4 regions of the Carboxylicivirga agarovorans genome follow, and region 1 is predicted to be linked to each of the others. Evidence: riboswitches for the same ligand, from Rfam matches in the RefSeq annotation. Region 1 holds a riboswitch; each other region holds the start of a gene.
What was found. A riboswitch is a leader RNA that binds a small molecule or an ion and turns the genes downstream of it on or off. The one in region 1 is predicted to bind cobalamin.
Positions count from the first base shown of each region.

Region 1 (7,720 bases):
TGAAGAAAATAATATATGCTTTAATGATTTGTCTTGTAGCACTCAGTGCGTGTGATCAGGACAATATACAAACGAAATATGATACAGGAGGTGTTGATTATGTCGCTGTTGGTGTAACTGCCGTTGATGAACCGTATAAATTAAATGCAGATAACAGTTACACGATAGCATTTCCTATACACCGCTCACTTAAAGATGTTTCAGGAACTGTTGCCAACCTGGTATTAGTCAGCAGTGATGAAACAGGACTTTTTGAGCTGGAGAGTGAAAGCCTGACGTTTGAGGATGGAAGTGCGGTGGCTTATGCAAATATAACGGCTACTAATCCTTCCGCTATTGATCCGGCTACTATCTATTCGTTTGAACTGATGGTAGTTGGTACCAATGCATCACCATTATACCACACGGCTGCATTTAGCGGACAACTTGAGTTGAGCTTTGAAACGGTAGGAACAGGAAGCTTTGAAAGTACCTGGGATGAAGTAACACGTCCTGTTAACCTTTATAAGGCAGTTGGTTTAGATATTTATAAGGCTGAGGCTTTGTATGAAGATGGTTATGATATTCTTATCATTGCCGATGAGGGTGCTGCAACAGTGTCGTTACCTGAGCAAAGAGGATGGTTCCATACAGGTGTCGAATTACCTGTTCGAATTGCCGGATCTGGCACGATTTCAATCAATGGCGATGGTAAAAAGGTCTTTACAATGCAAATAGAACATTATTTGCCGGAGTATGATCATACATGGGGCGAATGGGATGAAATTATCACGTTCCCATAGTACCTTGTGGTTTAGATTTAGTGATGATGCCCCCGGGAAACCGGGGGCATCTTTGTTATTTTACTTTTAGCGGAATACCCGATACCATCAGGTATACTTCGTTTGCACGCTCTGCAATATATTGATTCATCCAGCCTTGCAGGTCGGTGAATTTTCGCTGAACAGGATTTTCGGGCATACCGCCCAGACCTATCTCATTGGTGACAAATATAAAGGTAGCCTCTTGTTGTACCAGGACATTAAACTCAGCTTTCGCTTCTTCAAGCGATTGCTCAATGGCGCTATCATTATCGAAAAAGAAGTTGGTTAACCACAGGGTGATACAATCAATTAGTACGGTTTTGCCTTCGAATTTATGTTTCGACAGCTCTTTTTCTTCTTCTATATTGACCCATTCATTACCTCGGTCGGCTTTGTGACGCTCTATTCTTAGTTGATGTTCTTCATCCCAAATTCTTGAGGTAGCCAGGTAAATGGGATTTGGAGATAACTGCAGTGCCATATTTTGTGCATGAGAGCTTTTGCCTGAACGTTGTCCGCCTGTTATAAGAATGATTTTTGCCATTATGCTTTAATAAATTTTACTTTCTGATACTTTTCAGAGTGAATTGTGGCTTTAACAATACAACCAAAGGATAAATCAAGGCTGAAGACTTTTGTTTCCGGTATTTGAAGGTACCTGATCAGAAAGGCACGGATAATTCCCGAATGTGTAACTAAAGCAATGGTGTCGTCAGAGTCGGTATTAAGTCCGTCAATAAAAGCATTTGTTCGCTCAAGTAGCTGTCTGAAGCTTTCTCCATTGGGAACCTGATTGTTAATGTAGTCATCACTCCATTGATTCATTTCATTCCGGGGTATGGCTTCCCAGGGTTTACCTTCCCAATCACCAAAGTCAATCTCTTTAAGAAGATTACTGTATGTAATTTCATGTTCGGGAAATAATTCTTCAGCAAGCTTTTTACAGCGTACCAGCGGACTGGCAAATACCTGTTTGAAATCTATAGCTGCCAGGTGTGTTTTAATAGCATCAGCTTCTTTTTTAAACGAATCAATAATGTTTAAATCGAGCTGTCCATAGCATATGCCTTTGTCGATGTCGGGGGTTGTATGCCTGATTAACCAGATGTCCATTTAAAAGATGTTGTTTAATTGAATGTCAAAGGAATATTGATGTGCCTGGTAGTTTGCAACAGCCAGAATTGTCAGGTAAATAACAACTTCAGTAACTTGTTGTATGCTACCTAAACAGTCACCTGTGTAACCACCAATCCACTTTTTAAAATAGCGTTCCAGCCAAAATTTGGCAATAAAAGCAGGTAAAAGAACGACAAAATACAAGGCATCACCAAATAAAAGTAAAACAGGAAGAGAAAGCATAAAAGCCAATGCCAGATCTTTGTTTTGAAGTGATTTGGTGATAGGTTTTGATTTACTGCTTTCATCTTCCCTGACATAGTTTAATGAATGCATTGTCCACACGGCCATTAGGCGGCTTATTACATGTGACGAGATAATTGATTTAATGACCAAATCGGCTTGTATTTCATTAATTGCCACGAATTTCAGCAGTAATAAAAGAAATATGCCAATCGCACCATAAGCTCCCACTCTGGAATCCTTCATGATAAGAAGGATCCTCTCCCTGGTCCAGCCACCACCAAAAGCATCGCAGACATCGGCAAAGCCATCCTCATGAAAGGCACCTGTTAGCAATACCGATGTGATCATTGACAGGATAACAGCTACTGTACCTGGTAAAAATAGTGAAGCAAGGTAGAATACCAATGCAGTGATACTGCCGACAAGCAATCCCACAATTGGCAGGTAACGATTGCATCGATTCAGGTTCTCTTGCGAAAAGGCTATTTTAAATGGAATGGGTATACGTGTGAAAAAGCCAAAAGCGGTAAGCAGCAGGTTAATTTGTTGTTTCATCGTTCTTCCGTCCTCTGTTTATTATAAATTACTCACTCCGGCGTCATCAAAACTACTCATCTCATTGATGAAATTAACAGCCGACTGAATAATTGGGAAAGCAACTGCCGAGCCGGTTCCTTCGCCTAGGCGCATGCCTAAATGAAGAATTGGTTCGGCCTTCAGGTGCTGAAGCATCAATTTATGACCTTGTTCATTGGACTCGTGGGCAAACAAGCAATACTCAGTTACATGAGGGTTAATAGCATGGGCTGCAATGAGGGCTGATGTGGCGATAAAGCCGTCTGATAGAATAATCATTTTTAGTTCAGCAGCTTTTAAAATAGCGCCACAAATAGTTGCTATTTCATATCCGCCAAACGTGGCTAAAATCTGCACGGCATCTGTTGTGTCGGTATGTAAGGCTAAGGCTTTTTCAATAACTGCTGCTTTGTGTTGAATACCTTCAGCATCAAGTCCTGTGCCTGCACCTGACGCTTCAGATGCACTGTAGCCGGCATATTTGCAGAGCAAGGCTGTTGCTGCAGTTGTATTGCCTATGCCCATCTCGCCAAAGCCAACAATGTTAGTGCCGTTTTTATGAAGTTTCTCGATCACTGAGGCACCGTTTTTCATGGCGGTTTCACACTCTTGCACTGTCATGGCAGGTTCAACAGCGAAATTGCGAGTCCCTTTTCTCACTTTTAAATCCAACAGTTGCTCCGATGGTTCAAAGTCAAAATTGACACCAGTATCGGCCACCAGTAAATTAATGCTGTGCTGACGGCAAAATACATTGATGGCGGCCCCGCCACCTAAAAAGTTCATAACCATCTGAAAGGTTACTTCCTGTGGGAAAGGACTTACTTTTTCCTGGGTAATGCCATGGTCGCCCGCACAAACCAATATAGATGGTTTATTGAGTTGCGGTGACAAGGTGTTTTGAATACGGCTCACTTTAAAAGCGATCTTCTCCAATGTGCCCAACGAACCCAGAGGCTTGGTCTTTAAATCGATTTTCTTCCGGATTTGCTCATCCAGACTTTTTTCAACAGTAGTGATTTTTGACTCCTGCATTGTTAATTGTTTAATAGTTTAACATGCTTCAGGAGGATACATGAAAGGCATTAGCTTAAAGCTAATCATTTTCACTTTACCCCGAAGTATCATGTTAAGGCAGGTCTTCTGGCTTACCTCAGTCTTGTTACCTTCCCATCGGCCCAAAGCAGATAGTGGTATACTACAAAACTTGTTCAATGAGGCTTACAGCTACGGGGATAGCTCCGGAATTTGCAAACTGCAGCACCGGATTCCCATTTTAAGCTTTATGCACCTTAACAGTTGCAAAAATAGAAATAATAGAGCTTAAGACCTTAGTTCTGGCCGAAATTATCTGTTGCACTTACCAGTGTTTGTGAATCAGTGATTAAGCATGCAGTTAAACACACGCCTGAATTTCACATTGTTATTGCAGATCTTACAGTCGGGAAGTGGCGAGGACAAAAAGGGATTACATTGCTTTAGTATCATCACCATTGAGTATCCAACATATGCTCTTTCTTGGCATTATCCATATCAAGAACTGAAATATAAATGTCTTTGTCAGGCATTAGCTTTTTCAGCTCGTGGTAAATGATTTTAGCAGGCATGGCATCTGTTGAAAAATCATTCATGTAATGATAAACCGAATACAGGTAAATGGAATTATCAACCGCCTTAAGCATATAATAGTCAATAATCGAGCCTCTGTTAAAGCGTATGTTGTCAATGGCCCGGCTTACATCCTCAATAATATTTTGTGGTGTTTGAGGCGATAGCTTAATGCGATTATCTCTTTGAGTACTTATTAGCTCTGCATCATCATTGAGATAATCACTATGCACATTAATTTCTTCGTTATATCTGATTATAAAGCCGTCTTCACAGTCGTACTCATGCCTTTTTGATGCGTCACGAAATACCCTGTCAACAATGTGCTTGGGAGGATATGGTTTCAGAACCCTGAAATTAAGTGAGTCGCCTAGTTCCAGATCCTGACCCATTACATAGTCGATCTTATCAAAGTAGGTGATATCATTGTGCTGGTAATAATACTTAAGCGTATAGACTTCGTAGCGTCCTCCTTTAAAGATACTTTCGCCATATACTTTTCCAGGTGCAATGGCATTAAATACCAAAACATAGTAGTACAGGTAGATAACTACCACATTAAGTACCAGTATTGATGATATAATAATGGTACGCATCCGAAATTTTCTGCGTTCTTCGTTAGAGCTGTATTGGTTCATGGGTAAGGTAGGTTTGTTGGTTTACAATTCTTTAAAAAGCGGGTGCCTATTTAATTGATCTTTATCTGTTTTTTCTCCGTTGTTGTGAGCAATTAATAATCCTTCTTCCATCAGGTATTCATTGTTGCTGATGGCAAGTTTCTTCAGGCCTTCAGAAAAGCCTTCGTTCATCATCTGCCCGGCACGTAGGGGAAATTCGAGTAATGCCGGATAGTTTTTTTCATCCTCAGGGTGATCGTGATACTGTTTGCAGCTGGCCTCTGACATTGATAAATATATACGACAAGCCATTGGGCGGGCAGGATAGGCTCTGCAGGCACCGTTCTTCAGCAAGGGGCAGGGGAGTTTACTTTTTTCCAGTTCTGACTGGGATAAACGCCCTCGTTTCTGGTAGTTGTCAAAAGCATTTTGAAGCACCTCTTTCTGTTCGTCTTCACTCATGTTGAGCTGGATAAACTGCCACAGATAATGAAATTCGTGTGAAACACCAAAAATAGGCTGATGACAGCACCAGCTGCAGCCTTTACGACAATTGATGGTTACATTGTGCTTTTGAGCTTCCTCGCTCAAGGCGCCAATAAGACCTTCCATGGCGTCTTGCTCCTGTCTGGTTGCCTGCCATAATTTCTTCTCATCAAGAGTGTCAACAATGGTGTCTGCTAGTCGTAAGCCATCCTGAAAAAAGGCCTTGTCGGTATCTGAGAGTTCTGATTTATTCATTGTGCTAATTTGCTTGTTACCATTAGGCTTGTATTACGAATTGGAGTTAATGTGCGACTGTTTTTTGCCGTGTTAATGCATATTAACCGTTTTTAAATAACGAACCAAGCTTGTTACAAAAGTAATAATTATTTAAAGCAAAAAGGGTGACCAGTTTATTGCCGGTCACCCTTTCGCTTATTTTATTGTTTAGCTATTTTGAGGGAGCCAAAGGATATGTATTAAAAATTTTATTAATGATCCTGTCAACTGATTCTTCCGTTAGTTTCTTTCCATTTTTAGCTGCACCACTGGCTCTTCCTTGCCAGATCAACTCTTTTTTCTCACGGTCGATAATATCAATAATGATGGTACCTTCGGTATGTGTGTCATAGCTAACCTTATTAACACCTGTGTTTAAACCCCATCCATATGGGTAATATGTGCTGCCATAATAGAAATTGTCATTACGTTGCAATGATGTTGTCTCCTTGGTTTGTGTCTTGATCATCACCTTAACCAGCAAATCCGGGCTCTTGTTTTCGTTATAGCCTCTTCTTGTCATTTGCTTATTAATCGCTGAATGCAGCCATCCTTTGGTATTGTCATTGACAGGCATTGATTTCATATGCTGCAACACCATAAAGTTGCTGTAGCTGTCAAACTTGGCATTAGGATCAAAGTCAGAGTATATCTCTGTTGTTTTACATGCGCTTAATGAGCCAATGATAAGTGTTATAAATAGAATGTTCTTCAATTTCATGTATTTGAGTTTTAGGTTTAATTCAACTTCTCTTTAAAATATTATGTCTCTCCAAAATTAAGTTTGGCTTAAAAGTAACATTTTTGAGCATAAAAATGGCAGTGCTGAAGAAAGCACTGCCATCAAATGTTTTAATATTATGCCGGGCGTGATTTAATAATAAGTTGTCAGCCCGCTGAAACAAAGGGCAATATCAGTGTATAATGCAAGCTTTTGACGCCACTTTGCTTCTTCGTCAAAGGTTTTTACATATTGTAAAATGTTTCAAAGGCCTTCATCACATATGTATGATCATTTGTACCACCTAACTCACGAACCGAGTGCATACCCAGCATAGGGTTACCTATATCTACGGTACGAATATCAATTTTACCTGTAGAAACGTTTCCAAGAGTTGAGCCACCCACCATGTCAGAGCGATTGACAAACTTTTGAACAGGTACATCGGCTTGTTTACAAATCGATTCAAATATGGCTCCACTTTCACCATCGGTAGTGTACTTTTGGTTAGCATGGATTTTGATAACAGGACCTGCATTCATAAGCGGATGAAGCACAGGATCATGTTTTTCAGGATGATTAGGGTGAACAGAGTGCGCCATATCAGCCGAAATCATAAATGACTTATAAATGGTACGCTGGTAATCTTCCTGTGATTTGCCCAGTTTTTCCATTATGCGTTCAATTATGTTGCGTAATACTGGCGAACCGGCACCTTGCTTGGTTACACTGCCAACCTCTTCATTGTCAAATACGCAAAGAATGTTGGTTGATGCGGGGTTATCGCTTGCCACTAATGCTTTTAATCCGGCGTGTACCATTGCCAGATCATCAAGTTTAGGCGACGAAATAAACTCCTGATTCGGACCAACAAGGCATCCTTTTTCGTATTCATATACAAACAGATCAAAGTCAAGAATGTCCTCGCTGTTGACTTTTAACTCATCGGCAATAAGTTTAAGAAGGTAGTTCTCCTTTTCAAGCGTGTCTTTTACAATGGTCATTAGTGGTAACATATCAACCTGCTTGTTAAGCTCAATGCCATCGTTAACACTACGATTAAGGTGAATTGCTACACTAGGGATGATCAATAACGGCTTTCTGAAATCAACCAACTGGTGCTTTGGGTTTAAAGCATCTTCACCTTTTAGTAAAACACGTCCGGCCAATGATAGTGGACGATCGAGCCAGCTCATCAGAATAGGACCTCCGTATACTTCGGTATTTAGTTTAAGGTATTTGTTGTCCACAAGCATTTCGGGCTGTGGCTT
Region 1 is NZ_JBNGPA010000008.1:40,590-48,309, reverse strand. Features, by position in the region: gene ACRD69_RS10510 (hypothetical protein) at 1-782, shown strand, start outside; gene cobU (bifunctional adenosylcobinamide kinase/adenosylcobinamide-phosphate guanylyltransferase) at 838-1,347, opposite strand; gene cobC (alpha-ribazole phosphatase) at 1,347-1,916, opposite strand; gene ACRD69_RS10495 (adenosylcobinamide-GDP ribazoletransferase) at 1,917-2,720, opposite strand; gene cobT (nicotinate-nucleotide--dimethylbenzimidazole phosphoribosyltransferase) at 2,742-3,776, opposite strand; cobalamin riboswitch at 3,858-4,051, opposite strand; gene ACRD69_RS10485 (hypothetical protein) at 4,229-4,987, opposite strand; gene ACRD69_RS10480 (YkgJ family cysteine cluster protein) at 5,009-5,707, opposite strand; gene ACRD69_RS10475 (DUF4136 domain-containing protein) at 5,901-6,449, opposite strand; gene ACRD69_RS10470 (M18 family aminopeptidase) at 6,695-7,720, opposite strand, start outside.

Region 2 (7,720 bases), on a different contig from region 1:
TTTCAAATGTTCCGGTCTCAAAATTACCGGTGTTTTTATCAATATTGGCTTCATGTATATGTATATCTACAAAACCGGGAGCCACAATCAGCTCTGTGGCATCAATTTCCTGTTCTGCACGGAATGGTTTATTTGAAATAGCCGCCACCTTGCCGTTTTCAACCAGCAAATTAAGCTTTGAATCGATATTGTTCGCAGGATCTATCAGACGTCCGTTATTAATTGCTATACCCATGATCGTTGTTCGTAATTGATACTTAATGAAACTATTCGGTGGACTGTTTAAATAATCGTCTTTAAATTGTCCAGTAAATGGTCTATCTGTTCATTGGTGTGGGTGGAGAACATCACGGTTCGCAAAACACCTTCAGGACCGGCTCCTATGTATTTGGTGTATTGAATGTAAATATTACGTTTAAACAATTCAGCATGTATCTTTTGCATCTGTTCAGCACCACCAACTTTAAATGATGTTATCGGGAAATCATTGTGTTCAATCTCTAAACCAATGGCCCGTAAACCATCTTTTAAACGCACGGCATTTTTTCGTATTTGCTCACGCCATTGCGGGTTTTCACCTACCAGTTGCAGGCCTTTCAGGGCTGCTCCTGCAGCTGCGCTCACCGGTGAGGAGGAACCGTCAATGACATGACCATGCTTGACGTGATAAATAAACTCTTCTGAACCTGGGATAAATCCTCCGTATGCTCCAAAGGCCTTTGAAAGCGTGGCTCCCATAAATAAGCGGTCTGATTTGAGCTTAAAGTAATCGTAGGTACCTCTGCCATTAGTTCCAATTATTCCAACCGGATGTGCATCGTCAACCCATATGACACCATTGTACTTTTCCGCGATGGCTAAATATTCAGGGATCGGAGCCATCCACGCCCATACCGGAAACATGCCGTCGCTTACGATCAATGGCTTTTCAGAGGCCTTTAAATGTGTTTTGATCTGATGTTCCAGGTCTTTTGAATCACGGCTCTTGAATGTAAAGATCGGAACACCTGCTGTTAAAGCAGCTTCTTCATTGCAGTAGTGAACCACTTCATCCATAAATATAATGTCAAACCTGCCCATGGCTTTTAATGCCTGAATGCCTGCAATATTACTGAGATAGCCCGAGGGCAGATAAACAGCATCATCGGTATCAAAGAACTCAGCTATTTTGGTGTCCAGCTCCAGTAATAAATCTGTAGTACCAATTCCTGAGCGTGATGTTGCACTGCTTATACCGTACTTTTGCAAAGCGTCGATGGAAGCTTTTATAATGTCGGGGTGGTTGTGTAACTGAAAATAGCCAACACCTGCAAAGTATAACATTTCTTTGTTTTGGATATTGGTGGTGGCACCGGTAGGTCCCTCCAGAATATATTTGAATGGAGATTGGTTTGTATTCATTGTTTTAGTTTTAGAATCGCTTATTGAGATGGCTAAAGATAAAAAAACAAAAGATGTAATACATAATACCTGTGCTTTATTTTATGAGTTTCACTAAGAATTGCTACAAATACTGATCAGTTATAGCTATTTCCTTCATTTGAGTGAAAAACGCAAATTATTTGACTGAATTAGGCAAGCAATTCAACTTTTACCTTTGTACATTTGTCATACTAATTACCGATAAACATCGACTCATGGATAAATGCAAAGGGCAATTTATTGAGTGTGATGGCCTGATGGTGGCAGCTACTTTTGAAACAGATACACCCCAGGAACATCCGATCTATTATCCGGCCAATGTATTGATATACGTTGAGCAGGGAACGCTTCGTCTCAATATTGACAATGATATACACATGGTAGGTGAGGGGGAAATCGCTCTCGTGCGTAAGTATACTTATGGAACTTACTTTAAAACCTGGGAGGATACACAAAATGGTTTTCGTGATCATGTATTTGTACTGGAAGATAGTTTTATTAAAGAGGTGATTGGCACCTACTCATCACCACAGGGCTTTATGCCATGTACTGTTCCCATGGTTAAGTTGCCGGCCACCGTGCTGCTCATCGGATTAATGGAGTCCATCAGGACTTATGTATCAGGTCTTGCAGAGGTTGAACGCCCGCTTATACGCTTAAAAACCATGGAAGCCATTCATGCAATTACCTCGGCTCAGCCCGATCTCTTGCACGTATTCAATGAATTCTCAGATCCTGCACGTGCTGATCTCGTGCCTTTTGTTGAGAATAATTTTACACATAATGTGTCTTTGGAGAAGTTTGCAGAAATGTCGGGGCGCAGCCTGTCAACCTTTAATCGTGAGTTTAAGAAAGCATTTAAAAGTTCACCCCATAAATGGATCAAACAACAGCGTCTTGAACTGGCCAAAAAGCTCCTGTTGAATTCAAACAGAAAAGCATCAGAAGTTTACCTTGAGGTGGGCTTTGAAGACCTGGGGCATTTCAGTCGTTCTTTTAAAAGCCATTTTGGCCTGAATCCATCAGAAATAAAGAATTTATCAATAGCATTATAACAAAACTAAAAGATTCGTATCATGTTAAACTTTGATTTTTATAATCCAACGCACATTGTCTTTGGAAAAGACCGTCTGGAGGAATTGGATAAGCTTGTTCCGCAAAATGCCCGGGTATTAATAACCTATGGAGGTGGGAGTGTTAAAAAGTTTGGGACTTTACCTAAAGTTACGGCAGCATTAAAAAACCGACAGGTATTCGAATTTGAAGGCATAGAGCCAAATCCTAAGTTCGAAACTTTAATGAAGGCTGTTGAGGTCGTTAAAAAAGAGAGCATTGACTTTCTATTGGCAGTAGGAGGCGGTTCGGTGATGGATGGCACAAAGTTTATTGCTTTGGCTGCTAAATATAAAGGAGATGATCCTGAAAAGATCTTAATGGGTGGTGCAGGAGCACTTGAAGAAGCTGTTGCATTGGGCACGGTAGTTACCTTGCCTGCCACAGGCTCGGAAATGAATATGGGCGGTGTGGTGACTTACAATGGAGGAAAGCTCGTATTTATGAGTCCCCTCGCTTTTCCTAAGTTCTCATTCCTTGATCCGACGCTAACCTATAGCCTGCCACAAAAACAAGTCGCCAATGGTGTTGTTGACGCCTTTGTGCATACAACAGAGCAATACCTGACCTTTCCGGTTGACGGACGCTTTCAGGATAGAACAGCTGAAGGTATTCTGCAGTCCTTAATTGAGGTAGGGCGAAAAACCATGGATGAGCCGGAAGACTATGATACACGTGCCAACCTTGTATGGAATGCAACAATGGCGCTTAATGGAGTAATTGGTTCGGGTGTACCGCAAGATTGGGCCACTCACATGCTGGGTCATGAGATAACGGCTTTCTATGGTGTGGACCATGGGCAGTCGCTGGCTATTATTCTTCCTTCCTTATTGCGCTTAAGAAAGGACAGTAAAAAAGCAAAGCTGCTGCAATACGCCGAACGTGTATGGAATATCACCTCAGGCTCTGATGATGAGAAAATAGAGCAGGCAATTGCTAAAACTGAAGAATTCTTCCATAGCCTTGGCGTAAAGACGAAATTGTCTGATTATGGCATTGAGGCGTCTGGAATTGAAGGTATGGTAGGCGGTTTAGAAGCCAAGGGATTAAAAGCCTTATCTGAAACACGTGACATTACTCTTGATGTAAGCCGTCAAATATATGAAGCTGCATTGTAGACTATCACAACAACATGATTGAAGAGCTAGCTACCCGCTAAGCTCTTTTTTCTTCTTGCAGAACGGCATAAAAGCTGATGAATGATAGTATTTTCGAATAAGCTGTTTCATCATAAATAAATAACTATGACTGTTATTGATAAAAATAAACCGGTACTGGTGACAGGAGCTTCAGGGTATGTCGCTGGCTGGATAGTAAAATCCTTATTAGATAAAGGTTTAACTGTTCATGCTGCTGTTCGTAACCCCGAAGCGAGAGATAAATTACGGTTCCTGGATTTGTTAGCAGATAATGCTCCGGGTACAATCAGGTATTTTAAGAGTGATCTGCTGGAACAAGGCTCATATGACGAGGCTATGGAGGGGTGCGAACTTGTTTATCATACAGCATCTCCTTTTACCTTGGATGTTCACGATCCTCAAAAAGATTTGGTTGATCCTGCCAAACTGGGAACGCGCAATGTATTAGAAACAGCCAATCGATCTCATTCAGTAAAGCGAGTAGTTGTAACCAGTAGTTGCGCTGCTATATATGGCGATAATATTGATGCAGAAAAGGTTGCTGGTGGGATTTTTACCGAGGACATATGGAATACCAGTTCTTCGCTTGACCATGGTGCATATTCTTATTCAAAAACATTGGCTGAAAAAGAAGCATGGTCCATCAGTGAAAAGCAGAGTAGCTGGGATTTGGTCGTTGTAAATCCTAGTTTAGTGCTGGGACCTGCTGTCAATCCACTGGCTGTTACCTCTGAAAGTTTTCGTCTTGTCAGGCAAATGGGCGACGGAACAATGAAGGCCGGGGTGCCTATGATGGGTTGGGGTGTTATTGATGTGCGTGACCTTGCGGATATTCATTATCAGGCTGGTTTTGTGCCTGGTGCTGGTGGAAGATATATTGCATCAGGACATAATACCACGTATTTTGAGTTGGTTAGGGCGCTGCACAATAAGTTTGGAGAGAATTATCCACTTCCGAAAAAGGAACTTCCCAAATGGCTGATATGGTTAATCGGACCAATGCTTAATAAGGCCTTAACACGTCGTTTCGTAACAAGAAACATCGGCTATAAATGGAAAGGCGATAATTCGAAAAGTATCAGGGAACTGCATGCTGCCTACCGACCGCTATCAGAAACGATGATCGATATGTTTCAGCAGTTAATTGATAATAAAATCATATGATCAGATATAAACTACCCACTATTTCAGATGGGTAGTTTTTTTTTAGATCCTCATTAAGGTCAAATATTTTGTACTAAAATTCAACTGATAGTATTTTTAGATAGAATTATAATATTACATTTGTCGTCAAATTAATGGTGAGTCAGAGTCAACCTATTCGGACTTTGACGGAAAGAGGGAATCCGGTGTGAATCCGGGACTGTACCCGCAGCTGTAAGCTCTTTTAACTCCATTGCATAAGGTCACTTTTCGCCTGCTGGCGAATGGGAAGGCGCAATAAGGAGGGAGTAAGTCAGAAAACCTGCCATAGTAAATTAAATATTAATCAAAGCTTTCGGGTTTAAAAGTTTGATACATGAATAAAAAGCAATTCCATATATAGAGCCATAAATGGTTAGTGTCAACAGGCATTGGCGTGTTGTTTGTGCTCCCTGGTGAGCATGATACCGGCCTGTATGCTTATTTGATACTGAATGCTTTTTTGTGCATTGTACTTTCATGCCGGAGCGTTTAATTACGCTATGAAAAAACACTTACTCTTATCCTCACATCAGGATTGCACGCATTGGGCTATTAATGGTTTAAACATCGTAATGGCTTAGTATGCAGTTCTATCCGATTCATATTAATATAAAAGATAGGAACTGTTTAGTTGTTGGTGGCGGTAAAGTCGCTCAACGAAAAGTGAATAAACTCCTTGCAGCCGGTGCTGCCGTAACTGTTATTTCCAAAGATTTAACACCGGCTTTGCAAGAGTTGGTTGATACTAACAGGATCAATAAATTGAGGCGATCTTATGAAAAGAATGATATCGCCGGATTTTTCCTGGTATTTGCCGCTACCAACGACAAAACAACCAATCAGCTTGTAGTATCAGATGCGCAAGAACATGGTGTATTGGCCAATAGTGCTGATGGCGCTGATAAAGGTGATTTTATTATTCCAGCCAGCTGTCGGGTCGGGCATTTAAATGTAGGCATCAGTACAGAAGGTAATTCTCCCGCATTATCTGCGTGTCTGCGTAAATACCTTATGGCTAAATTATCATGCATAACGACCGATTCAGTGGCCTTGATCGCTGAGAAACGTCAACAAATGCTGGCATCTGGTCATCCAAAGCATGAGGCCGAAATGAAGGCCTTGATCGATGAGCTGATCAGTCAAATTGAAAACAACAACGTTAACCTTAATTCAATAAAATGAATCCTGAATATGGTAAAGTATGGCTGGTAGGTGCCGGCCCCGGTGATGCCGATTTAATAAGTGTCAAAGCCCTTAAACTGCTTCAAAAGGCCGATGTGGTGCTTTACGACTACCTGGTAAATACGGAGCTGCTGGACTATTGTTCCGCTAATTGTGAACGCTTGTACGTAGGCAAAAAGAAAGATAAGCACACGTATCCCCAGGAAGAATTGAATCAATTGCTGGTGAAATATGCCAATAAAGGTAAAACCATTGTGCGCCTTAAAGGAGGCGACCCTTTTGTGTTTGGCAGGGGTGTGGAAGAAATTGTAACGCTTATCAATCATGGTATCGATTACGAGGTGGTTCCCGGTATTACTTCAGGCGTTGCAGTTCCGGCCTATATGGGTATTCCCGTCACAGCCCGTCACGTTGCATCTTCTGTAACCTTTGTAACCGGTCATCCTGCTAAAGGTAAAAGCTCAGTGGACTGGCAGGCACTTGCAAAAGCATCAGATACACTGGTGGTCTATATGGGGGTAAGCAATGCCGGTAGAATCGCCAATGCATTAATAAGTGGAGGTAAAAACGAGGATACCCCCGTGGCTTTAATAAGGTGGGGTACCTACCCGCAGCAAGAGATGCTGACAGCCACACTCAGTACCATTAAGCGAGCAATGGAAGATAAAGGCTTTTCACCTCCGGCTCTAATGGTCATTGGTGAAGTGGTTAGCTTTTCCAAACAGCTTAAACCCATTATTCAATCTGTTAAACATCAAGAACTGGCATATGTCTGAAAAAGGAGTTTTAATTTGTGGTCATGGTACACGTGTAAAGAGAGGTGAAGAAGCCTTTTTGAAATATACCAAACAAGTAGCGGCATTATTGCCGGAGTATGAAGTGGAAGCCGGTTTTCTGGAATTATCAGCGCCCGATTTTGAAGAAGGTGTGAAGCGCCTGGCACAAAGGGGTGTAAAAGAAATAGTGGCCGTTCCCGTGTTTTTGTTTACAGGCTTGCATATTCAAAAGGATATACCATGTATGTTGTATCAACTTCAGGCTAAATACAAGGTAAGCATTAAGATGGCACATTATATTGGCGATTGCGAGGAGATGATACACCTGTCGAATGACCTGATCGGAAAAGCACTGGGTGACCGGCAGGTCGATCCTGAAGAGACCTTATACTTTGGTTTGGGTGTCGGAGCATCTAAAATAGCGGCCAATGGTGACCTTGCTCGCTTAACCCGAATGGTACAGGAATCCAATAAATATGCCTTTGCCATTAATGGTTTTTGTAGTCGCATGACCTACCCGTCGGTGGCTGAAGCCTTGTCTGTTTGTAGTCAATTACCTTACAAAAATATCGTGGTGGTGCCTTATGTGTTCTTTCCGGGTGTGTACATGGATAAGGCACAGGTATTATTTGATGAGTTCGCTCAGCGACATCCCGACCGAAAGGTATTTGTAGCACCATTATTAAGTGAATCAGACCACCTGGCACAACTACTTATTAAACGATTGAAAAGTGCCGAGGAAGGTGAAGTAGACCTGATCACAAGTGTAGATAAAGAAACCCTGGAGCATTACGAGCCACATCACCACCATCATCACGGGCATGGACATCATCACGACCATGATCACCATGATCATGCTAAGAACTGTTGTGGTCATCATCACCATTAAAAGCAAGTCATGAG
Region 2 is NZ_JBNGPA010000040.1:4,593-12,312, forward strand. Features, by position in the region: gene ACRD69_RS22400 (amidohydrolase family protein) at 1-235, opposite strand, end outside; gene ACRD69_RS22405 (aminotransferase class I/II-fold pyridoxal phosphate-dependent enzyme) at 283-1,401, opposite strand; gene ACRD69_RS22410 (helix-turn-helix domain-containing protein) at 1,638-2,477, shown strand; gene ACRD69_RS22415 (iron-containing alcohol dehydrogenase) at 2,499-3,653, shown strand; gene ACRD69_RS22420 (NAD-dependent epimerase/dehydratase family protein) at 3,780-4,838, shown strand; cobalamin riboswitch at 4,960-5,161, shown strand; gene ACRD69_RS22425 (precorrin-2 dehydrogenase/sirohydrochlorin ferrochelatase family protein) at 5,442-6,041, shown strand; gene cobA (uroporphyrinogen-III C-methyltransferase) at 6,038-6,817, shown strand; gene ACRD69_RS22435 (sirohydrochlorin chelatase) at 6,810-7,706, shown strand; gene cobI (precorrin-2 C(20)-methyltransferase) at 7,716-7,720, shown strand, end outside.
Region 2: it holds a riboswitch for cobalamin, as region 1 does, so the genes downstream of both, ACRD69_RS22425 (precorrin-2 dehydrogenase/sirohydrochlorin ferrochelatase family protein) here and cobT (nicotinate-nucleotide--dimethylbenzimidazole phosphoribosyltransferase) in region 1, are expected to answer to the same signal.

Region 3 (7,720 bases), on a different contig from region 1:
TCATTGACTACATTGTCTTTGTCCGTCACCTCTTCCTTACCGTCCTTCCACTCTGTTTGCTTGCCAAACACGACTTCAACCGGCAGAAAACGACAATATTTCTTCAATAAGCCATCAATCTCTGCTTTTGTAGCATACTGCTTATTGTCTTCATCAATATAAAGAACAATGTCTGTTCCTCTATCTTCTTTTTCTACCTCTTCAAGCGTATATTCGGGGCTGCCATCACAACTCCATTTGACAGCCTGCGCACCGTCACGGAAAGATTTGGTAATAATTTCCACTTTTTCAGACACCATAAATGATGAGTAGAAACCTAAACCAAAGTGACCAATAATAGCATTGGCATCTTTCTTATATTTTTCAAGAAACTCGTTGGCCCCTGAGAACGCAACCTGGTTGATGTATTTATCAATTTCCTCGGCTGTCATACCAACACCACGGTCTGATATGGTTATGGTCTTTTTGTCTTCATCAAGGATTACACGAACGGGCGATTCGCCCATCTCACCTTTAAACTCACCTACTGAGGCTAAAGTTTTTAGCTTTTGAGTGGCATCAACCGCGTTAGACACCAATTCGCGTAAGAAGATTTCGTGATCTGAATAAAGATACTTTTTGATGATTGGGAAAATGTTCTCTGTGGTAACCCCAATATGTCCTTTTTGCATCGTTACTGAATATTTATGTTTTTAACTATCAATTTAACGGCACAAAGTTATCAAAGGCTGTGCCATTCGTCAATGACTGTCAATGCGACAGAGAGACGTGTCATGAAGTTGAAATTTTGGCAGATGTTGTAGTCGAATAGAATACTTAGCTGCAAGCATTAATTCAACAGAAACATTAATGAAACTATTGAGATAAGCACCCAAAGCAAGAAACCCATGACAAAGCTTTTTATACCTGCTTTCTTCAAATCTCTTACGGTCACCTCGGAACCTATTAAGAACAATGCTAATACCATTCCTCTCGAACCTGCAAAACTTGACCATTCATATAGGCTTTCAAGCTGTGGCATAAAGTGAGTAATAACAATGGCTAGCAAAAACAGACCTATGAACCAGGGGATCTTGATTCCAGACTTCTCTTTTCCTGAAAAAACAAGTGCCAAAACAAATGTTACCGGTACGATCCACAAGGCCCTGACTAACTTTACAGTAGTTGCTATCTTTAAGGCTTCGTCACCATACGCTGCTCCTGCACCAACGACCGAACTGGTATCGTGAATCGCAATAGCAGCCCAATACCCAAATACCTCCTGCGACATATGAAAATAATGCCCAATAATTGGGAATAATAATAATCCAACAGCATTCAACACAAAAACAACGGTGAGTGCAAATGATAATTGATGACTTTTAGGGTGTACGACTGGAGCAGCAGCTGCAATTGCGCTTCCTCCGCAAATAGCAGTACCGCAGCTAATCAGTAAAGCTGTCTTTTTTTCAAGTCTGAAAACCCGGCCCAATAACCCTCCTGTAACAAAAACAAATACCAGGGAAGCAGCTGTGATCACGAAGCTTTTGGAAGAAACCTCTATTACCTGTGACAGGCTCATACCAAACCCCATCAGTACGATCGAAGCTTTTAAGAATAGTGATGTATATCGGATGAGCCTCTCATCCTTGAATCCAAAGGCCGAAACAATTATTCCTGTCAACAATGCCAGTGCTGCAGAAACAAAAGGCAGCAAAGTGCAAAGTGCTATTAAAGCAAATATGATTCTTTTCTTGTCCATGATGCCACTTTTTACCACGTTTATGGATGTAAAAGTAGAATCAACAGATAACTATATCAAATCACATATTTTGATTAGCTATAACTATATGTTATAATGAAGCAGGAAGTCCGTGAATAACTGACCAGCATCACTGACGTGTCCCTGCCTGAATGCCAGGCGTAAATCCCTGTTCATTTCAAGATTCTTTATCGAAAGCTTAATTAAGTCTTTTTGCTGTAATTCTTTTTTAACTGCTTTATCGGACAACAAGGCAACATTGTCACTGTTTTTCACAAAGCCCTTAATAGCCTCGGTACTTCCAAGGTGGATGGTTGCATTAAGATGTTCTGTATCTATTCCTTTTCCCTTTAGAATCCGGTTAATATGATCGAGTGTTCCCGATCCTTTCTCTCTCAATACCAGCGGCCATTCAGCAATATCTGATAGTGTATAAGATTGTCGCTTGTTAAAACGACTATTGGCACCAGCCACAGCTATAATTGCATCACTAAAGAATGTCAGATAATTAATGTTTGCCTGGGAAGAGGGATTTTCAACCAGGGCTATATCAATTTCCTTTTCCAGTAATTTTTGTTCCATTTCAAATGAGTTACCATTGATCATGTATAACTCTATCTGCGGATAACGCTTGTGAAAACCCGCTATTACATCAGGTATAATATATTGTGAAATGGTTGAACTGGCTCCAATACGCAACTCTCCTTTAAATACATCACCCATACTTCCCAGTTCAAATTCGAGTTCACGATATGCTTGCCGAATTGCCAGCAGTTTTGAATATGCCAGTTTACCCGCTTCGGTCAATAGTATTCTATTGCCTTTTCGCTCAAATAAATCAACCTTGTATTTATTTTCAAGCTCTTTAATATGCTTGGTCACGGCTGGCTGACTAATAAACAATTCTTCTGCAGCCTTTGAAAAACTCAGGTTCTCAGCTACAGCCAAAAAAACAGTATCGCGGTAATCCATGGTTTAAAAATACGAATTACACGATTAATGCTAATGCAAATCATCTGATTAATCGGGGTAATGAATCTGATATCCCATTTAAAGAATAAGAATTCAGGCAGTATAAATAGATTTACTGATATGTAAAACGTTGGAATCCAATATGTGTTTGATTGAGCAAATCAAACAGTTCAAGAGAACCTCAACAATGAACCCTGGATATGTTTCAACGAAACAGAAAATAACCGAACATTATTAATTGCATCGCACCTTGAACTAATTACTATAAAACAAGAACTATTGATTAATTTGCTGCAATAAATCTTCAATGGTCCGCAAGGCATGTTTGCTGCCATCTGTTTGATGAAGCACATATGCTCTATTGGCATTTTCGTCAATCTCAATTAATGGGTAATTCCCCTCATCATTTGTTGTTTGATAGCCTTTCCGGTTTAAGGCATGACTGAGCCATTTGTATTCTATACCTTTACCTACAACCCTTATGGTTTTCAACTGCTCCTGCTCCACTTTAAAGGCTCCTCGCTCATTATCAAACAAGATTCCCTCTTTTTCAAAGAAACGCCTGAAACCATCGGCAAGAACCAAATCTTCGGGGATACCTGCTTCCAGATCACGACCTTGAGCTATTAACCAGATTTTATCTGCCAATTGTAAAGCCAGATCCAAATCGTGTGTAGACAGCAGAATGCCTTTATTCTTCGTCTTAGCCAGTTTTTTAAGCAATTGAACGATCTCAATCTTGCTAGGCAGATCAAGAAAAGCAGTTGGTTCATCTAAAATAATTAGCGGCGTATCCTGAACCAGTGCCTTAGCGATCATAGCTTTTTGGCGTTCTCCGTCACTCATGCACACCAATTGACGGTTGGCAAAGCCATGAAGACCCACATCATTAATGGCCTGCAATACCATTTGTCTGTCCTGACGGCTTATTGTTCCAAAAAAATCGGTATAAGGGGTGCGCCCCAAAGCTACCAGGTCAAACACAGTCATATTGGTCATCTGAAGTCGTTCGGTTAAAACAACACTCACAACCTTTGCTAGCTGGTTACGCTTATAGTCATGCAATTCCTTTCCCTTAACTTTAACAACACCATTGATTTTAGGAATAAATCCGCTCAGGGTTTTGATCAAAGTTGATTTACCTGCTCCGTTTGGTCCCAGTAAGCAGGCAAACTCTCCTTGTTGCAGTTGCACATTGATGTTTTTGTGCAACACAATTTCCTTTGCCGTATTTCGATTATACCCAACCGTTAAATCCTCCGATTGCAATAAGATGGCTTTATCCATTAAAATTGAGTTTACGGCGTTTAATAATAACTGATATAACAATAGGTGCACCAATCAAACCTGTCACTACATTAATAGGCAATGCTCCTTCAAAGCCAGGCATTCGGGCAATTAAATTACAAAAGAGGGCTAATACAGAACCCGCTAATATAACAGCAGGTAATAAGACCTTTTGATTACTGGTACGAAACAATCCTTTGGTTAAGTGCGGTACAGCAAGTCCCAAAAATGCAATTGGTCCGCAAAAAGCTGTAATAGCTGCAGTCAACAAGCCGGTACACAGCAATATAGCCAAACGGGTATTTTTTATATTAATACCAAGATTCTCAGCATAGTTTTCGCCCAATATCAAAACATTCAGGGGCTTTATTAGCAACAAACTAAAAATCAAACCAATCACAACAACCGGAATCAATATGATCAAATGTTCCCAGGTGACATTCGAAAAACTGCCTAATCCCCATATGACATAAGCATGTACATCTTCTTTGGGACTATAAAATTTCATCACTCCAATTATGGCTGATGCGGCGTAACCAACCATAATACCAACTATCAGTAATATGGTGTTATCGCGTAATGCCCGGGCAAAAAATACGATCAGCAATAATATAAAGAAGGCTCCTACAAACGCAGCCCCAACAACTGTCATATGTCCGATCAAACCATAACCACTAATACTGATCCCCAAAACATTTCCTGCAAATAACAAAACAAGGGCAACTCCCAATCCTGCGCCACTGCTAATACCAAGAATAGATGGTCCTGCCAATGGGTTCCTGAATAATGTCTGCATTTGTAAACCACCAACTGCCAAACCCGCACCGGCCAGTACTGCGGTAATAGTTTGAGGTAATCGTGATTTTAAAATGATTGAATGATAAGCATTGCGTGAAGCCTCTTCCCCCATCAATACCTTGATCAAGTCATCGAATGGAATGGCAACTGAACCAACTCCAATATTAAGCATAAAAAGAGCAATAATAAGGCTTAGCAGTAATACAAAACCCATTATCCATTTATAGCGATGCTCCTCCATTATTCTTTTGTTAGTTTATGAAAATAACGCGGTTTATAGCCATCCAATACTTCGGGATAAATGGCATGCACCAAATCGCTTAATACAATATGTGGTTGCAATAAACCTTTTTCGAAATACAGTGAATTAGATGCATTGGTAACAACCATATTTCTGTTTTTATAGGCATCAAAGTCAGTATAACGATCATCAATTTTAGCAAGCTCCGAATAAGTCAGCTCACCAGGGTAATTAATGATTAACACCCAGCAATCTGTATGTTCTGCTTTATCAATAATGGTTTCATAATCCAGTGATAAAGATCCGGTACCTTTTGTTTCTTTATAGATATAATCCGTTCCGGCATCATTAAAGAAGTTGGCCATATAGCTTTCTCCGGCAGGTGAGTACCAGATTCCCTGGTAAATGTGCCCGGTAAAGACCGTATGTTTAGCATCTATATTCTCAACCTTCTTTTTAACTTCCAGGTAAGCAGTTTCTATTTCTTCAAATATCTGCTTTGACATTTCACCCCTGCCAAGAAGCTCACCCATAAAAACAATCCATTCAGCACGTCCAAGAGGTGTATGTTCTAAATAATCCGCATTAGTCAACACTGGAATACCTGCACTTGTTACTGCTGCAAAATGATTGTCTTTAAATGGTGAAACCATCATAAAATCCGGTTCCAGATCAACCATTACTTCCACATCGGGCGCAACAGCCATACCAACATTTTTTATACTACCATTGCTTATGCCTTCCTGAATATAATCATCGGAGATGTATTGCGGCTCAGCAACGCCTTTAATGCCTGACTTCACATTCAGCTTATCGGCATAATTTACCATTGTTGAAGATAGCGCTATCCACTGTTTGGCGGGATAGCCTATTACATAGTCATTGGTTTTCTGAAGTTCACTTTTCAATGACTCTTCATAAAACAAAGCAATGGATTCGTTTTTAGTACTATCGCCCCATGGATCATTCAATACAATTTGTCGATAATCTTTATAATAGCGTATTTCAAAACCTTTCGCGTATTTAGGTTGAAAAACACTATCAGGCTCATTCCCTGTTGTGTCAGGTGAGTTTCCTTTCTGTTTAGTCTGGCAGGCGCCCAGAATCAGCAATAATGCAAATACAATAGTTGAAAATCTAATCATCTCTTTATCTCCCGAAAGCTTATGAATCAATGTGGTTATTCAAACAGGTTTTCCGGCTCTCTTTCATTGCTTTACCTTCCCATTACATGCGCAACAGTGGTTAAAAAAACAATGCTCCTCTTCAGGCACAGATTACGGCTGCGGGAACAGCTCAGGCATTTCACCTGATTCCCTTTTTAAATAACGATGCAAAAATAGTTTATTTATTGGAATTAATTCTTCAAAAAACATCACGTAGCTGCATTCTCAAAGCAATATTCCTTATTATAACGCCTCATTTGCTCCAGAAAGCTTTCTAAATAACTAACTTCAACGTTTATGATATTTCCTTCGTCATCGGTTTTAAGCTCCAGTTTCGGATTTATAAATCCTGAGTAAGGAGCCACGTTCAATTGGCTATAACGTTCTTTGACCTCCCGATGAATAAGCGGGTCCACTTTTACACCGTATCGCTCAACCAATTCTTTGGCTGCAGAATAATCACCCTGTGACTTAATGCGTTGCACCTCCTTGAGCAGCTGGCCGAATAATTGGCGCAATAGCTTATGATCATTAATGACAAAATAGCTTTTACCATTCTTTGTCATTTTTTCAATAACATTTCTCTCCGCACCATGTTGCATCACCCATTTGCCAACCAGTTGACGGTTGCGCATGTGGGTTTGCTCAACATTAGCTCCAATGCCAATACGTGCCATCTGAACCATTAAACCATTTCTGATATAAGAATTATATTGCGCCTTAGCTACGTCCATATGAGGCACAAGGTTCAGTTCCAGCATTTTTTCATCGGCCATAAAATACAAGCCAAACAAATCTGCGCGTGCCTCTTCTATTACAGAGCCATATGCCTTTAGTGCATCCGAACGAACCCCAGGCTCCAACTTACCTGAACCATGTCCGACACATTCATGTAAATGCGTATGCAGATTATCGGCAATGGCGCCATATTTTTTATGCAAAGCCAGTTCCTCCTCATCATAGGCAAACTCTTCAATTACGCCGGAGCTGAGGGATGCCATTTCGTATGAGTGGCTGATATTTTGAAGTGACACCGATTTGGAACCATGCAATTCCCTAATCCATTCTGCATTGGGTAAGTTAATGCCCAAGGGAGAAGCAGGGTAACAATCGCCACCAAGCATAATGGCATTAATAACCTTCATTGAAACACCTTGCACCTCTGTTTTCTTGTGACTATCGGCAACAGGTGAGTGATTCTCAAACCATTGCGCATTTTCACTAATTACAGATGCTTTCTTGGTTTCTTCCGTATCGATAATGTTCACCAAACTCTCCCATGTGGCCTTAAATCCTAACGGGTCTCCATATACTTCAATAAAACCATTGATAAAATCAACTTCTCCCCCTTGCTCTTTTAACCATTCAATACTGTATTGGTCAAACAATTTCAGGTCGCCGGTTTGATAGAACTGATACAGCAGATCAATGACTTCTTTTTGCTTATCGTTTTCAGCAACTTCAGATGCTTTTATTAACCAATGACAAATTCGCTGTATTGTTTCGGAGTACTTA
Region 3 is NZ_JBNGPA010000007.1:41,945-49,664, forward strand. Features, by position in the region: gene htpG (molecular chaperone HtpG) at 1-671, opposite strand, end outside; gene ACRD69_RS09680 (YeiH family protein) at 830-1,741, opposite strand; gene ACRD69_RS09685 (LysR substrate-binding domain-containing protein) at 1,826-2,713, opposite strand; gene ACRD69_RS09690 (ABC transporter ATP-binding protein) at 2,990-4,000, opposite strand; gene ACRD69_RS09695 (iron chelate uptake ABC transporter family permease subunit) at 3,993-5,039, opposite strand; gene ACRD69_RS09700 (ABC transporter substrate-binding protein) at 5,039-6,184, opposite strand; cobalamin riboswitch at 6,210-6,410, opposite strand; gene ACRD69_RS09705 (dipeptidyl-peptidase 3 family protein) at 6,415-7,720, opposite strand, start outside.
Region 3: it holds a riboswitch for cobalamin, as region 1 does, so the genes downstream of both, ACRD69_RS09700 (ABC transporter substrate-binding protein) here and cobT (nicotinate-nucleotide--dimethylbenzimidazole phosphoribosyltransferase) in region 1, are expected to answer to the same signal.

Region 4 (7,720 bases), on a different contig from region 1:
ATGAACCATGGTTGGTACCTACTCGAATAGCTGTTCCATATTGTTTACAAACATTCAGAAAGGAACTCAGTTTCTCTTTCGCCAACCTAAGTTCTTCGTCATACTGCTCCCCGGTATAGTCGAGCATAAACTTTTTTGCTCCACCGGAAAAGTTACCAGGATTAATGCGAACCTTTTCAACATTTGAAGCTGCAACCTTAGCCGCATTGGGGTTAAAATGAATATCAGCCACCAATGGTGCATCATAACCTTTTTCACGAATGATCTTTTTAACATTTTCCAGGTTATGTGCTTCACTTCGCCCTTGTGTTGTAATGCGTACAATATCCGCTCCTTCGTCCAGTATACTCATCACCTGTGCTGCTGTCGCTTCAGCATCCATAGAATTGGTGGTGGTCATGGATTGAATTTGAACAGGACTATCACCCCCAATAGCGGTAGAACCAACACTCACTTTTCGAGTAGGATTCCGATGATAGTTGAATAAATCTTCGCAGTATAATGGATCTTTTGACATTGCTCTTTTTCTAAGTTCAAGGAATAAATGCAAAAATAGATATTAATGTTCATTTTAAGCTACATGCTTTTACTATTGATAACAGCTTTTTTGCCTTTACTTTTATTTGGCCGAGTTAATTGATACTTTTGATTTCTAAATCTGTTCTGTTATGTCAATTGTAGTAAAAGATGTTGTCAAAGAATTTGGACGACAAAAAGCCTTAAAAGGTGTTTCTTTCTCCATCTCATCGGGCGAGATAGTTGGTTTTTTAGGACCTAATGGGGCCGGCAAATCAACCATGATGAAGATTATCTCGGGTCTTTTGCCTCAATCGGATGGTGAAGTGGAAGTTTGTGGCATTAACAATGGTGACTATACGGATGTTTTCAGACGAAAAATAGGTTATTTACCCGAGCACAATCCTCTTTATCTGGATATGTATGTTAAGGAATACCTGTTGATGGTGGCTGAGCTTTATAAACTACCCCATAAAAAGCAACGGGTAGCTGAAATGGTAGAGTTAACAGGCCTTACTCTTGAACAGAATAAGAAGATCGGCACACTATCAAAAGGGTATCGACAGCGTGTTGGTCTGGCTCAGGCACTGATTCACGATCCGGAAGTATTAATATTGGATGAACCAACCACAGGTCTTGATCCCAACCAGATACTGGAAATAAGAAACCTCATTAAAACAGTTGGTAAAGAGAAAACCGTGATGCTAAGTACGCACATTATGCAGGAAGTAGAAGCTATCTGCGAACGTGTTATTATTTTAAATCGTGGCGAAGTTCTGGTTGATCATCCTTCGACAGATTTATCAGCATTACAAAAAAGCGGCAGTTCAACTGTTTTTGTGGAATTTGATAAAGAACCGGATATCACTTCAATGAAAAACATCAGTGGCGTCCTCAATGTTGAGGAGCTTACAAGCACTGAATTTAATATTGATGCAGATGAAGATGTACGTAAATCCATTTTCAATTACGCAGTTGACAATGGTTTCAGCATATTGACCATGACCCGCAAAGAACAGAATCTGGAAAGCGTTTTCCACGGTTTAACCCAATAAGCTGAACCAATGCGCGTAAAAACATGCTCCCTAATTTTTGATCAGGGAGCCAACTGCCTTATGGTCCAGTTATCATTTTCAAGCTTGTATTGAAATCGATCGTGCATTCTATTGGCCCTTCCCTGCCAAAACTCGATGGATTGAGCTTTTACAACATAACCACCCCAATGCTCTGGGCGCGGTATCATCTCATCTTTATATTTTAACTCCAGTTGTGAATATTTTTCCATTAACTCCTGGTTGTCATTGACAACTTCACTCTGATCGGATGCCCAGGCACCAAGCTGGCTTTCACGTGGCCTTGACTGAAAATATTCGTCAGACTTTTGTGAGGCTACCCTTTCAACTGTACCCCTGATCCTCACCTGTCTCTCTAATTCAGTCCAGAAGAAGTTAAGAGCCGCTTTGTTGCTGGTATTCAACTCCATTCCCTTTTCGCTGTTGTAATTGGTAAAGAAAACAAAGCCTCCATCGCATACCTCCTTTAACAGAACGATGCGACAATTGGGCATACCATCCTTACTAACGGTTGCAAGTGTCACTGCTGTTGGTAAGTTACACTCTGCTTTTATTGCTTCATCCATCCACGTATTAAATTGCTCAAAAGGGTCCTTGTGCAACTCTGATCTTTTTAAAGCTCCCTTATGGTAATGCTCGCGTATATTGGCCAGTTTGTTCATAATTCATAATTAATGATTCATCATCTGGGTAAACAAGATTTTTATGGCAATGGTTTAGTCCATGCAGTAGTTTTAGTCATTGAATTTTATCAAATCCTGATTTTCCTAATGGAAATAAATATTAATCTTATTATGTTTGGTGCTAATAATAGAAGACTCGTTTCGTTTTAACTATTGTTAAACCTATAAATGAATTCATAATGACACTAAAAAAAGTATTAGCGATCACCTTGCTTTTATTATTCCTGGTAAGCAGTATATTAGGTTTCTTTGCGGTATTTGAAGAAAGGTGGATCAGATCCAGCGTTCTTTTTGGCTACTCTATTGCCATCTTATTTTTCAACCTTAAACTCATTAACTCCATTGAAAAGTCGTAAATACCTTTTAGGCATATACTGATCAGAGAAAGAGCAATTATTCACCGGCTCTATTTTTTCATCCTGAGCTAAGGTTTAGCAATAAATTAATTTTCAAACCTTTTTATCATCTGTTTGTTCAGAGTGATAACAGATAATTTCCCAGGCTTTGCCGGGGTTATGATACTTTTGAACATGAAGATATATACTAAAACAGGAGATAGAGGACAAACTGATCTTTTAGGAGGAATAAGAGTTAACAAAGATGATATCAGGGTTGATGCATACGGTACATTTGACGAAGTCAATTCATTTATTGGATTACTGAGAGCTAAACTTGAGCCCAAACACGAATGGCAGGATAAATTGCATAACATACAGGTTGAGCTGATGAATACCATGAGTCACCTGGCAACACCAACTGAGTTGAAGGAGAAAAATACAATGCCATTGCCCGATAATATGGATAAATTTTGCGAGCAATGGATTGATGACATTGAATCACAGTTAAGCAGCCGATCAGATCATTTTATTTTACCCGGTGGAAATGAAGTTTCAGCATTATGTCATGTGGTTCGTTCTCAACTGCGCAGGGGCGAACGAAAGCTGACGGCATTACATCGTGAATATCCGGTTGAACGACCCATCTTACTATTTATTAATCGTTTATCTGACCTGTTCTTTAGCTTATCGCGGGCGGCTATGGAAGAAGCTCATTTACCCGAAGAACGGTGGAAAGCTTTTTTATACAATCGTGGTAAGTAAGCACAAAGCTTTTTATTATACCTTTGTCAGCTAAAGTTATTAGCGATGATTGAAAAGCATACCTGTCGCCAGATTGGCGTGATAGTAAAAACGCATGGCATAGCCGGAGAAATGGTTATTCGGTTATTTGACGAATTTTCTATCGACGACATGGACACGGAGTTCCTGTTTTTGGATTTAGATGGTGGGTTAGTTCCCTTCTTCCTGAATGAAGCACGCGAAAAAAACCAGTCTGATGTGTTGGTAAAGTTTGAACAGGTACAAAGTGATAAGGCAGCTTTGAGCTTAATGGATGCGCCTGTATACGTCAATAAAACAAGTGAGGAAAGTGCAGGTGAAGACGCTGCGGAGGCATTCTCAGCATATCAGCTGGTTGGATATCAATGTCAGGCTGTTGGCCATGGTCACATTGGCGAAATCATTGCTATACGTGACATTTCCAAAAACCCTTTGTTTGAAATTGACAATGACGGAGAAGAACTTCTGATACCAATTGTTGAGCATTTCATTGCAGGAATAGATGACGAGCAACAGTTGGTAATATTTGATTTACCTGAAGGTTTAATTGATATGTAAACCTGAAATTAAATCAAACGTTGAATAGTAAGACCTTAAGGCTGATCAAACCTCAAGGTCTTTTGTTTTTTAGTAGGATCTTTTTTCCCATTGTGATATGGCATCCCGCCATTCGGGCAATAGCTCCAATGACTCTTCAGTTCTCTTGTTAAAGCCAACCATTACCGATTTACAGCTGGCTTTAACAGATTTAGTTTGCTTACACACAACCTGTTGCACCATCTTTAAACTCTTTGTTCCAATGGCCACTATAGCTGTTTCAACTTCCAGATCATCTTTAAGGTATACCGGTGAAAAGAAGTCAGTGTTAATATTGACAACTATTACAGTTTCATCGCCCTTAAAAACAGTATCTCCAAATACTTCATTGAGGTAATACATGCGGCCTAAATCAAAATACTCCTGAATTGTGGTATTATTGACATGGCCCAGTCCGTCAACATCGTTGAAACGAACCTGAACCGCGGTACGGTGATTAAATTGAATTTCTTCCATAGGTTTATTCGCGAATGATTTTCACCTGACCATCCTTTGTCAGCTTGATAATACTTGATGGTTGTGGATTATTTATTTCCTCCTGGCGAAAATTAACAATGTAATCTACACCTGTTTTTATAACATCACTGACTTCTCCAAAATTTAGCGGTGATGATTCCCCACTAATATTGGCAGAAGTTGACACAATTGGTTTTTTAAATCGAGCACATAGCTGATTGGAGAACTTTTCTTCGGTGATACGAATACCTATGCTTCCATCTTCACCCAAAAGGTTAGAAGGCAGGTTCTTGGCATCATCGTATATGATAGTTAATGGTTTGGTTGTTAACTCAGCCATATCATAAGCCACTTCAGGTATGTCATTTACGTAGCCGCCAAGTTTAGCAGTATTATCTAACAAAACCAGCATGCCCTTTGTGTTTAAACGTTGTTTTAGCTTGTAAATACGTTCAACCGCTTCTGCATTGGTAGCATCACAACCTATTCCCCAGATAGTATCGGTAGGATACAGAATAACACCGCCATTTCTTAATACTTCGAGCGCCTGTTTTAAGTCGTCGTGCATAATAATAAATTTTGGTGAAAGATAGGAAAAAGCGGCTACAGTGAAAAAGCACAAGACTACATAGACAATATGAATTAAAAGAACTACGCTTAGGTTTGTTTGAAACATTTGTAGTATCATTGAACATTTTGGCGATAATTCCTTTTTCCTTTACAAAAAATATTTACTTTTGCGCCGCATTTAGGTTTGCGCTGTGCTTAACCGGCCAGTGCAATGAAAAGGGAATCCGGTGTAAATCCGGAGCTGTACCCGCAGCTGTAAGCCCCTTCGTATTCTGAAATCTGTATGCCACTGTTGACCAATGTTCAATGGGAAGGCTTTTCAGAATGGGGTGAGCCAGAAGACCTGCCTGTTTGCGCGACAGTATTCTTTGCTTTCGGGATAAAAGCAGGTTGATAGCTTTAGCGTATCATACATTTTTATTTCCCTGTTGAATATTGTCTGTTAAGAACTTTTTTAATAGACAAATACATATGAAACAAATCGTTACCAGTGCAATATTCGCACTTTTATGCCATTTGGCATTTTCACAAACAATGGATCAGGATACATTTCTGATCAAAGAAATTGAGATTGATGCCGATGTGGTATTCACCAAAAAACAGACAGCCTTAAAAACAATCGCTCCACTCAAACACATTCCCATTGCAACATCAAGCGTTAGCAGGCAGATGATTGATATAAGGGGAATTAACAACATTAATGATGCCATGCGCTACACGACAGGAGTCAGATCATCGGTTAATTACGGAGGTTTTCAAACCTTTACATTCAGAGGATTCGGACGTCCGGTTATTATGGTTGATGGTATGCGCGACGAACGAATGAACTGGTCTAACAGTGCTCCTGTTACAAGTCTTACGGCCGTTGAAAGCATCGAATACCTAAAAGGTCCTGCATCTGTAATGTATGGCCACTCAGCAGTGGGTGGAATTCTTAACATCGTTCGAAGGCAACCAAGCGCAACGGCTAACTATAACGCTCGTTTGAGCTACGGCACCTGGAATAATAAACAGATGCAAATTGGAGCGGGTGGTGCACTAGGTTCACAACTAAACTATCGTTTTGATGCCGGTTTTACGGATAGTGATGGTTGGCGTGATAATAATACTGAAATCGCCAATGTATACCTGGCTTTTGACTATCGGTTATCGGATGGCGATGTAATAAAGCTAAAGATCGGTGCCAATGATGACTTCTATGGAACTGAAACAGGATTACCAGCACTATCACAAAACGTATTTGAAACCAATTCAGGTAAACAGGTATACGCTATTGGTGACCTGCCTGCAGGCTTCAGGCGTGAGCAACGGTATAATGACCCTGCCGACTTTCTAAAACACACCAACAGTAATATTGCTGCATCCTGGGAGCATGCTTTTAACTCAAAAAGTAAGTTGATCAACAGCATATCATACAACAATGATGATATTGATTATTTCTCAACTGAATCACTAAGTTACCTGAGTTCTGATAATGCTATTTACGACCATTACTATAAGAACGGAGATAGCAAAAAGTACATTTGTATAGACAGCCTGCAGCGAACATTCCCTCTGCGCTTTTCACATAAAACCAAAACATACCAGTACAATGCCGACTATTATAATCAGTTTACTACCGGTTCGATAAAGCACAATGTAGTGGCCGGATACTCTTTTTTGTATGTTGACAGAATAAGCTATAAGGGATACAACCTTCCGGGTTTAGGGGATGTTGAAAACAACCCTGATTTGATTTATGACTCGTCATACGATGTTTACGGACAAGGTTTATATGCTAAAATGGCGGTATCAGATCCAATCCTTAACCATGGCTATTTAAAAACTCAATTCTCGGCTGCAGCAGTAATGGATGATCAATCCCATGGATTGTATTTTCAGGATTTAATGGACATTTCAGACCGACTTAAGTTCATGATTGCCGGGCGCTTCGATTACTACAGATATGCCCGAAGAGACGCTGGTATTACAAATGGCCTCGATTATGAATTTGATCCGGAAAAACCAGAGAAATCAATCACCAATAAAGCCTTTTCGTACCGGTCAGGCTTAGTGTATCTCCCTAATGAAGATCTATCCATATATGCATCTGCATCTAGTTTCTTCCGCCCTTTACGCACTACTTACAATGAATCATACATCTATCTGGATACCGAAGGAGAGCAATTCTATCCGGAAGATGGAGAAGAACTCTATGAACCTGAAAAAGGCTATCAGGCTGAAGCTGGATTCAAGTGGGAATTAGGAAATATAATAAGCGTAAACGGTAGTTTCTACTATATACAGAAGGAAAACATAGTTGAATACCTGGGCAGAACAAATGATGAGAATCAACATCGAATTTACGGACAGGTTGGCAAAGTTGACTCCAAAGGTTTTGAATTAGATGCAATTGCTCGTCCTGCAGTGGGACTGTTTATCAATGCCGGATACAGTTTTAACAAGGCAGAGTATCAGGAATTTGCTGACAACCCTTATTCCGATGGTTCAGCAAAAGAAGGGAACACCCTTCGGAACGCCCCTGAAAACCAAGTGTTCGCCTGGGTTAATTATACCGTTCAAAGTGGTATATTCAAAAAGCTTAGTCTGGGATTAGGCGCCCGTTATACAGATGATATTTTCACCAGTTCTTCCAATACATACGTATTACCATCATATACGGTATGCGATGCAACCATGGCTTATTCATTTGATAAGGTAACACTGC
Region 4 is NZ_JBNGPA010000004.1:7,147-14,866, forward strand. Features, by position in the region: gene ispG ((E)-4-hydroxy-3-methylbut-2-enyl-diphosphate synthase) at 1-517, opposite strand, end outside; gene gldA (gliding motility-associated ABC transporter ATP-binding subunit GldA) at 669-1,571, shown strand; gene pdxH (pyridoxamine 5'-phosphate oxidase) at 1,613-2,251, opposite strand; gene ACRD69_RS05990 (hypothetical protein) at 2,452-2,628, shown strand; gene ACRD69_RS05995 (cob(I)yrinic acid a,c-diamide adenosyltransferase) at 2,803-3,372, shown strand; gene rimM (ribosome maturation factor RimM) at 3,418-3,948, shown strand; gene ACRD69_RS06005 (acyl-CoA thioesterase) at 4,018-4,443, opposite strand; gene ACRD69_RS06010 (L-threonylcarbamoyladenylate synthase) at 4,448-5,011, opposite strand; cobalamin riboswitch at 5,177-5,378, shown strand; gene ACRD69_RS06015 (TonB-dependent receptor) at 5,485-7,720, shown strand, end outside.
Region 4: it holds a riboswitch for cobalamin, as region 1 does, so the genes downstream of both, ACRD69_RS06015 (TonB-dependent receptor) here and cobT (nicotinate-nucleotide--dimethylbenzimidazole phosphoribosyltransferase) in region 1, are expected to answer to the same signal.